Regions from separate parts of the Arthrobacter sp. efr-133-TYG-120 genome, predicted to be linked through region 1. Evidence: predicted binding sites of a transcription regulator. Region 1 holds the regulator's gene; the other holds the start of a gene.
What was found. Region 1 encodes LexA, which represses DNA repair genes until DNA is damaged. Its sites were predicted from a motif close to TCGAACANNTGTTCGA; they were not measured.
Positions count from the first base shown of each region.

Region 2: a site for LexA is predicted at 1,512-1,527, ahead of QRN51_RS17000 (DUF6504 family protein). Genes of this name have one in related genera too.

Region 1 is NZ_JARVRI010000013.1:42,819-47,713, forward strand. Features, by position in the region: gene hisB (imidazoleglycerol-phosphate dehydratase HisB) at 1-75, opposite strand, end outside; gene QRN51_RS07660 (histidinol-phosphate transaminase) at 119-1,237, opposite strand; gene QRN51_RS07665 (LysM peptidoglycan-binding domain-containing protein) at 1,328-1,687, opposite strand; gene lexA (transcriptional repressor LexA) at 2,055-2,804, shown strand; gene QRN51_RS07675 (ATP-dependent DNA helicase) at 2,848-4,895, opposite strand, start outside.
Region 2 is NZ_JARVRI010000029.1:119,191-124,085, forward strand. Features, by position in the region: gene QRN51_RS16995 (DEAD/DEAH box helicase) at 1-1,369, opposite strand, end outside; gene QRN51_RS17000 (DUF6504 family protein) at 1,560-1,847, shown strand; gene QRN51_RS17005 (DNA polymerase III subunit alpha) at 1,848-4,895, shown strand, end outside.

The DNA.
Region 1 (4,895 bases):
GACGGAGGATTCGCTGGTGGTGCGTTCCATGCGTGCTGTCCGGGCGGCCGCCGTGCTGGCGCCGTTTTCGCTCATCGATATGTCCTTAGGAGGAAGGAGTGGTGGGACTTGTTCAAGTCTAGGCCGGTGCGGAGACCTGGCCGTCCAGCAAGGCTTCGAGCGCCTTGAGGAATGCAGTGGTTTCAGGCTCCGTGCCGGCGGTGACACGGAGGTGGCCCGGGATGCCGACGTCGCGGATCAGGACTCCGCGCTCCAGCAGGCCTTGCCACAGGGCGTGGGGATTCTCGATTCCGCCGAAAAATACGTAGTTCGAATCCGAGGCAGCCGGCTTGAAGCCCATGCGGGTCAACTCGCTGACAATGCGATCGCGCTGGACCTTGATGTCCTCGACGTCCGCCATGAGGGCTTCGCGGTGACGGAGGGCCGCCAGTGCGGTCGCCTGGGTGATGGCGGAGAGGTGGTACGGAAGGCGTACCAGACGGATGGCGTCGGCGACCTCGGGGGCAGCTGCCATGTAGCCGATGCGCGCACCGGCGAGGGCGAACGCCTTGCTCATGGTCCGGGACACAATAAGGCGCTCCCGGCCGGGGAGGAGCGTCAACGCGCTTGGCGTGTTGTCGTGGGCGAACTCGTGGTAGGCCTCGTCCACGATCACCACGGTCCGGCTCGCCTCGCCGGCGTCGTACACGGCTTCGACAACGTCCAGGCCAAGTCCCGTGCCGGTGGGGTTGTTCGGGGAGCAAAGGAACACGACATTGGGCTTGAGTTCACGGACCTGCGCGGCCGCCGAGGCCGCATCGAGGCCATAGTCTTCAGCGCGAACACCAGCGATGTATGCAGTGTCGGTTCCGCTCGCGAGCAAAGGGTACATGGAGTACGTCGGCGGGAAACCGAGCGCGGACCTGCCCGGGCCGCCGAAGACTTGGAGGATCTGCTGGAGTACTTCATTGGAGCCGTTGGCTGCCCAGATGTTCTCGGCCGAAAGGTCGTGGCCAAGGTATTCCGCAAGGGCTTCGCGCAATTCGGTGAACTCGCGGTCCGGGTAGCGGTTCAGTCCGGTGGCGGCTGCCGCGACCGCTTCGGTGATGGCCGCCTGGACGTCCGCTGGGACGCCATGCGTGTTTTCGTTGACGTTGAGCAAAATCGGAACATCAAGCTGCGGCGCGCCATAGGGGCTCAGGCCGCGAAGGTTGGTCCGGAGGGGAAGTCGGTCAAGTCGCTCAAGCTGGTCACTCACCATGACAGTTTAAGGTGCCGCGGCGGATGCCCTGAAACTGTGACGGCACGGAGACCGTCCAGGGGCCGGGCAACCCGGTCCAAGTTGCCGCTAAGTCGAAGGAATGAACAGCTGCTGGCCGGGCACGATGTGGCCGTCCTGGAGGTTGTTCAGCTGGATGATCTCCGCAACGACGTCGCGTGGATCCCGGGACGGTGCGGCGCTTCCCGCAATCCCCCACAAGGACTGGCCCACTTGTACCGTGACGCTCGTGCTGGAGGTGGGCTGCAGCTCAGCGGCGGAATCAGCAGCCTTGGCCGGCGAATTCAGGAATCCCGCCAGGCTAAGGAGCGCTGCAACCAGGAGCATGGCCGGGACGCCGAAGAAGACCATGCGGCCCCTGCGGGTCAGGCGGAGCCGGCCCGCCGGCGCACCGTGGCCGGGTGTGTGGGTGATGGTGATTGCGGACATGAGCTGAGCCCTTCTGAACAATGCCGCGTTCCGGAATCTCTGGTTGCGGCTGCCAATTCTTGCCTTCATTCAGTGCTTGCAGGACGGTTGTTCGTTGTTGTCTTCGAACGATTCGGGCGAACACCCGGACCCCGCACCACTTTTATAGAACACATATTCGAACCTTGCTACGACATTTTTAGCACTTATCAACGAACGATGTCGAGACTCGCTAGAACAAATGTTTGATAAACGCCTGCGCCTGCCCTACGTTTGAGTGAAGGAACGAGCACTGAATCAGTGCAACAGGAGGGTCTGACATTTCAGGCCGACAGTCCCGGCAAGCCCCTCAGGGCCGCGCGGACGGAACGGAAGGGTGTTGGCGAACATGGCAGCGAAAGCCACTGGCAGCGGGTCGGCCTCAGCGCGGAGCCAGCAGCCGCAGAAGGCCCCCAAGAGCCTGACCGTCCGCCAGAAGAAAATCCTGGAGACCATCCAACGTTCAGTGAACGATCACGGGTATCCGCCGTCGATGCGCGAAATCGGAGACACGGTCGGCTTGGCCAGCTTGTCCAGCGTCACCCACCAGTTGTCGCAGCTCGAGAAGCTCGGTTATCTTCGCCGCGATCCCAAGCGTCCACGCGCCATGGAAGTTCTCATGCCGTTGACCCTGGACGGTGGCTCCGTCATCCCCGGCGTTGAAGCGCCGGCGAAACTCCGCAGCGCCGGCGGCCTGGCCGTCACGGAACTCGCGAGTGCCAGTGACACGGCCATGGTTCCCCTCGTCGGGCGCATTGCTGCCGGTGGACCCATCCTGGCCGACCAGACCGTTGAGGACGTCCTGCCTCTGCCCCGGCAATTGGTAGGCCATGGCGAGCTCTTCATGCTCAAGGTCGCCGGTGATTCCATGATCGACGCCGCTATCTGCGATGGAGACTGGGTGGTAGTGCGGCGTCAAAACGACGCACTCAACGGCGACATCGTGGCCGCACTCCTGGACGACGAAGCCACCGTCAAGACCTTCCGGCAGCGCGACGGCCACACGTGGCTGCTCCCGCAGAACACGCAGTACGAACCCATCCTGGGCGACCATGCCACCATCATGGGCAAAGTCGTCTCGGTCCTGCGCTCACTCTAGGACGCGCTCGCTCTAAGGCACCCTCACCCGAGGGGCCCCTGCCTTAGGCCGTGGCCGACTCGGCGTAAAGACGTTCGAGGGCACCGCGCACCACTGAACGGTCCGTGGTGGGCCAGAAGGGCGGCAACGCTGCCCTGAGGAAGTTGCCGTAGCGCTCCGTCGAAAGCCGTGAATCCAGTACTGCCACGACGCCCTTGTCCCCCGTTGAACGGATGAGGCGGCCGGCCCCTTGTGCCAGCCGGATGGCCGCGTGCGTTGCAGACACTGCCATGAAACCGTTGCCCCCGGCCTGGGCGACCGCGCGGGACCGTGCCGTCATCAGGGGATCGTCCGGGCGAGGGAACGGGATCCGGTCAATTACGACCAGCCGGCATGAACCGCCGGGAACGTCGACGCCCTGCCAGAGGGACATGGTGCCGAACAGGCAGGTGTCCTCCTCCTCGGCAAACTGCCTGACCAGCGCGGCCATGGTCGATTCTCCCTGGCACAGGATGTCCACATCCAGGCGCGACCGCATCGCTTCCGCGGCGTCCTCAGCCGCACGACGGGAAGAGAACAGGCACAAAGCTCCGCCGTGCGAGGCCTTGATGAGCTCTTCAAGTTCGTCCAACGCTTCGGGCGAGGTGCCGCGACCCGGCTTGGGCAGGTGCTTGGCGACGTACAGCATGCCCTGCTTCGGGTAGTCGAAGGGCGAGCCGACATCCACGCCCGTCCAGCTGGGGGCGCCCTGGCCAGTCAAGCCCAGCCCTCCGGCTGTGGCCTCGAATGCAGACCCGATAGCCAAAGTGGCAGAGGTCAACACCACGGTATGGCCCGCGAAGAGCCCTTCGCGGAGGCGTCCGGCGACGCTGAGCGGCGCGATGTTGATGAGCGCCGGCGAGTCCTCGTCGGGGGCCGTGTAGCCCTGCTGGGGATCGAAGCTGCTGTTCCGGGAGAGCCACACGACTTCCCTGTTTTCCCGGGCGGAGAGCAGCCGTTCGCACAACTCGAGGATCAGCATGAGCCGTGAGCGCGCGAGCTGACGTCCGCCGTCGACCGCGTTGGACGAATCCCCCTTCGAATCGGAAAGCGCCGCACGGCACGCTTCCCGGAGCTGGTCCACGCCATCAAGTTGTTCGTCATTGAGCCCGTTGGGCAAGAGGCCGGACGGCGCTCCCGTGATCGCCAGTTCCAAGCGATCCGCGGCGGCGTTCAGCGCGTCCACGGTGATGGCCGTGTGTTTGCGGGCGCTGGAGGCAGCGGCATGGATCATCGCCACGGACAGCTGCCCGGACACGGCACCGGTCACGCGGTCCTGGAGCTCGTGTGCTTCGTCCACCACCACGACGTCGTATTCGGGCAGGACGGCCAGCCCTTCAAAGGCGCTGACGGCGAGCATCGCGTGGTTGGTGACCACGACGTCGGACTCCGCGGCGCGGTGGCGGGCGAGCTCGCTGAAGCACTCCTCGGCCATCGGACACTTTTGCGCTCCGAGGCACTCCATGGACGTGACGGATACCTGGCGCCAGGCCCGGTCCGTCACGCCCGGCATGAGTTCGTCGCGGTCCCCCGTCGTGGTCTTCGCCGCCCATTCACGCAGCCGCACGACTTCCTTGCCAAGCTGCGAGGCAGGCCCACCGATGGCTGCGGCCAGATGCGGAACGCTGGTGTCCTCGCCAAGGGAGAACAGCTGCCCCTCAGCCGGTTCCTCGCTGGGGAACCCGCCCTCCAGCTTGTGCCGGCAGACATAGTTGGCCCGGCCTTTGACCAGGGCGATGCTGACCGGGCGCTCCAGCTCCGGATTGATGGTTTCCAGGAGCCGGGGCAGATCCCGGCCCACGATCTGCGTCTGCAGGGCCAAGGTGGCCGTGGACACGAGCGTGGGCTTGTTGCTCTCCATCGAGTGCGCAATCAACGGAATCAGGTACGCAAGGGACTTGCCAGTGCCAGTGCCCGCCTGGACCAGGAGGTGTTCGCCGGTCTCGATCGCCCGCGCCACCTGCCTGGCCATCTGGTGCTGGCCCGTGCGGTTTTGGCCTCCCATGCCGGCAACGGCTTTGTCCAGGAGTTCGAGGGCGGTCCGTTCCCCCACGGTTTCGCCGCGCTCCCCCG
Region 2 (4,895 bases), on a different contig from region 1:
AAAGGTCTGCTTTGTCGAACATCTGCACTATCCCAGTGTCGGCTGCTTCCGGCGGTTCCCTGTATATTCCGAAACCTAGGGCGTGGGCTGTCACAAGCAGCGGGCCAGAGTTGCGATAGCATTTCTCAAGGACTATGTCGCGTTGGCTACCATGATTTGCTTCCCCATTACTTTCAAAATCAACTCGTGGACGTCCGTTACGGCCCACGCCGAAGATCTCTTCAGTGGAGGCCATACCTTTGCCGGACAAATTCTGCAGTTCGTCGTAGGCGTAGACAAGACGTTTCTGTTCGTCAAGCATTTCGTAGCACAGTCGAAGGAAACTTGGGGGGAAGTCCTGGGCTTCGTCGACTAAGATCGCGTCGAAAAACGGAACTGGATCTGCTACTTCTTTCAGCGCGGCAGAACATACGCCTTCAAACGCCCCTTGACTTCCATACATTTGTGAAGCCCCCCGGAAGTCCCAAAAGTCGATGTTGTTGCTTCGGCAGAATTCAGCATAAATACCCGTTCCCTCGCGTCCGCGGCCACCCCAAGCGTTCATTACACGGAGACGGTTCCAGTCCGGCTCCTCGCCGCCTTGCTCTATGAAGAAACGCCTTATCAAACGCACGAACTGATCCTGCAACGATCGAGCATTGAAGGTGACCGCAATGTTCCATTCCGGATGGTAGGCGTGGAGGTAAGCTGCTTTCAACGCCAAAACAATTGTCTTACCAGAACCTGCGAGCCCTCGAATTCTCTGAACCCCATCGATAGTCGCGACCACGGCTTCACTTTGCTGTTTGTCAAGCGTGGCAATTGACTTCTCCAGGTTGCTCAGCTTTGCCCCTCGCGAGTCTTTTTGTTTTAGCACTCTGGGTGTGCGCCCGCTCCTGAGGCCGGACAGGTTTTGCACGGCGGAAGTCAGGCTGTCGAGAGTGTCTATGTCAATCGGCGAGACTCGTAGATCTTCGAGTGTCTTGTCCAGGGTGGCAGGACCGCAGAGCGGGTAGCCGTCTTCGTTCGAATCAATTGGTTGAACCGTGTCGATTGCCGAGAAGCTCAACGCCTCCGGTGTAATTCTTAGCTTCCCTTTCTTTACGAGGGTTCGTTGGAGCATCAGTCGCGAACCAAGAAGCCGCACGAGATCTTCCTGGCGGTCTTCGTAGCCCTCACTGTCATTTCCCTCGATCAAGTCGATGGCAACGATTCCATGGTCAGGTGAGATGAAAACCGCATCCACGGGGTATGCCCCGTCGTTACCTCCTAAAAGCGGATAGCCAGTCCATAGCTGTCCGGTGAGGTCTGTCCGACGTTCGAAGCTTGTAATTAGCGCTTCGGTCGCAACCGGCTTTGCATTCGTTCCTCGGATTATGTCGACACTCACGCAGGAATACTAACAGCAGACCTCGCGCGCCCGGGCCGAAACGGTGACGTCGACACTTGCATCGATCTGGTCGCCCGAGAGCTCTTCACGGGTTCGCTTTCCTTCCTCAAACCTCTCAAACTGTCCGTGGCGGCACGTAGTGTAGAACGCATATTCTATTGATAGTTCTTCTATTAGAAGGTGTGTTCTAGTGCTGGATGTTGACGAGCGTGTGGTAGTGCGGACGACCCCGGACGGCTGCCCTCTGGGGTTTGAGTGGCGGGACCGGCTGTACCGGAGCACCGAGACGCCTCTGCGGTTCTACACCAGGCGTCCGTGGTGGGTGGAACAGTCCCGTATCCAGAAGGGCATCGGCGCGCCGGTCCTCGAGACGGAGACCTGGCGGATCACGGCATCCGGCCGCGGCCGTTCGGCCGAGCGGGTGTTCGAGCTGGTCCGTGACGACGCTGATTGGGTGCTGGCCCGCATCCTCGGCTAGATCATGTTTACCCATTTGCACGCTGCATCGGCGTTTTCCGCCCATTACGGGGTGGACTGGCCTGACACCCTGGCGGCCGCGGCGAAGGCCGGGGGCGCGGACGCCCTGGCCGTAACCGACCGCGACGGGCTCTACGGGATCCCCAAACACATCGGTGCCTGCGTCGCGGCCGGGATCGATCCGATCCTCGGCGTCGAACTCGCCGTCCTCGACGCTGACGGGAGCGTGGGCGGGCGGGTCGTTGTCCTGGCCCACGGACACAACCAGGGCGCCGGTTACGCGGCCCTGTGCCGGCTGGTCTCGGCCGCTCACGCCCGCAAGACCGTCGCGGTGACCCGGGCGGAGATCGCGAAGCATGTTCTTGCAGATGCCGGACCGGTGGGGACCGTGCTGCTCGGGCCGTTGTCCGACGTCGGGCTCAAGGTCGGGACCCGGGGCGACGGCATGGCCCTGATGGAGGAGTGGCTGTCCGTCCTGCCTAGGGACGCGTTACGGGTCGAGGTCGTCTCCCACCTGTCCGCGCCCGGGCTGCCGTTCAGCCACACCCATGCCACCAGGATGCTCCGCCTCGCCGGCAGGGCCAAGGTTGCGGCCGTGCTGAGCAATGCCGTCCGGTATGTTCTTCCTGACGGGGCGATCACCGCGGACATTCTGGATGCCGCCCGGGCGTTGCGCCGGCTCGATGAGACCGGGGTCCAGCCCACGGCCCAGGCCTGGCTGAAACCCGGACCCATGATGGAGGCCCTCGCCTTTGAGATCGCGGCGGTCGGCCAGGCAGGCGCCGCGGCCGCCAAAGCCTTGTTGTCGGAGACGCAGGCGTTGGCGGACCGGTGCCGGATCGATCCGGTCAGTGATGCGGGGTGGGGTGTGCCGGTCATGCCCGAAGCCTCCATCATCGGCATCAGCGGCGACCCCCTCACCGTGCTGTGGGAACGGGCCCGGGCCGGGGTCAACACCCTCTACACGGGCGCCGGTACTCCTGCATCGGAGGTAGTGGAGTCCCGGTTGCGGCTGGAGATGGACACCATCGCCGATCTCGGGTTCGCGTCCTACTTCCTGACCGTGGCAGAGGTCGCCCGGCTCATCCGGGACATGGGCATCCGCTCCGCTGCCCGCGGATCCGGGGCCGGGTCACTGGTCAACTACGCCCTGGGCATTTCCTTCGTGGATCCGATCCGGCACGACCTGCTCTTCGAACGGTTCCTGAGCACCCGGCGCCGGACCCTGCCCGACGTGGACATCGACGTCGAATCCGCGAGACGGCACGACATCTACCATGAGATCTTCGCCCGTTTCGGTCCGGAACGGGTCACGCTCATGTCGATGCAGTCCGGCTACCGTGCCCGCGGCGCGGCCCGGGACGCCGGCATGGTCCTGGGCATGGACCCGGAGGACATCGACGGGATCGCCAAGAACCTCTGGCGCTTCTCCGCCTCCCACTTCCGCGAGGCCATGGCCGAGAAACCCGAACTGAGGGACCTGGCCGAACGCGTGGAGGGCAGCCGGCAACTGGACCTACTCGTGGACATCACCGAGCGCCTGGACCGGCTCCCGCGCCATATCTCCATGCACCCCTGCGGGGTGATCCTCTCCGACACCTCCCTGCTGGACCGTACCCCGGTCCAGCCGTCCGGGATGGGCCTGGCCATGTCCCAGTACGACAAGCACGACATGGACCCGATGGGCATGATCAAACTCGACGTCCTCGGCGTCAGGATGCAGTCGGCCATGGCCTACGCCGTCGCCGAAATCAAACGCACCACCGGTGAAACCGTCGACCTCGAAGCGGTGCCCCTGGATGACGAGCCGACCTTCGAGCTGATCCGTTCCACGCATACGCTGGGGTGTTTCCAGATCGAATCCCCGGGCCAGCGCGAACTCGTCGGCAAACTCCAGCCGGCCGTGTTCGATGACCTGATCACCGACATCAGCCTCTTCCGCCCCGGTCCCATGCAAGCCGAGATGGTCAAGCCCTTCCTGAACCGGCGCGGCGGCTGGGAAACCGTCGAACAGCTCCACCCGGACCTGGAACCCTTCCTCAGGAGCACCTACGGGATCGTGGTCTTCCACGAACAACTCATGCGGATCATCGACACGTTCACCGGCTGCGGGCTCGCCTACGCCGACGTGCTCCGGCGCTTCCTGTCCGACGAGGACCGCCTCCCCGGCGTCGAGAGGTTCTTCCACGAGAAAGCCGCTGAGCGTGGCTACCCACCCGAGGTGGCCGGGAAGGTCTGGGGCGTCGTCAAAGGCTTCGGGTCCTTCGGGTTCTGCCGCGCCCACGGGGCCGCCTTCGCCAAACCCACGTTCCAGTCGGCCTGGCTGAAAACCCACTACCCGGTCCAGTTCATGGCCGGCCTCTGGACCCATGACCCCGGCATGTACCCCAAGCGCCTGCTCGTCGCCGAAGCCCGCCGCCTCGGGATCCCGATCCTGCCCCTGGACGTCAACCGCTCCACCGACGAATACGTCACCGAACCGACCCCCGACGGGCGGCTGGGGATCCGGATGTCCCTGGCCGACGTGAAAGGCATCCAGGCCAGGGAAATCCACAGGATCCTCACCGAACGGCCCTTCGATTCCATGGCCGACCTGAAAGAACGGGCACGGCTGAGAGCATCCACCGTGCAAAGCCTGGCCCTCGTCGGTGCCCTGGATTCTCTGTACACCGGGCAGTCCAAACGGACGCGCCCGGCGATCGCCGCCCGGAACCAGGCAACCCGCACCGCGAAACGGCTGCAGGTCATCCCCGGCCAGCTCGCCCTCCCGCTCCCGGCCATCGACGCACCCACCATCCAGGCCGGCATGCCCGAACTGACGGACATGCAGATCACGCGGGAAGAGCTGGACATCCTGGCCCTGGACGTCACCCACCACCTGATCGACTTCTACCAGCCTGTCCTGGACCGGCTCGGCGTCACCAAAGCCCAAGACCTCCTGAACCTGCGCAACGGAAGCAAAGTCCTCGTCGCGGGGATCCGGGTCGCCACCCAGACCCCGCCCGTGCGCGGCGGCAAACGCGTCGTCTTCATCAGCATCGACGACGGC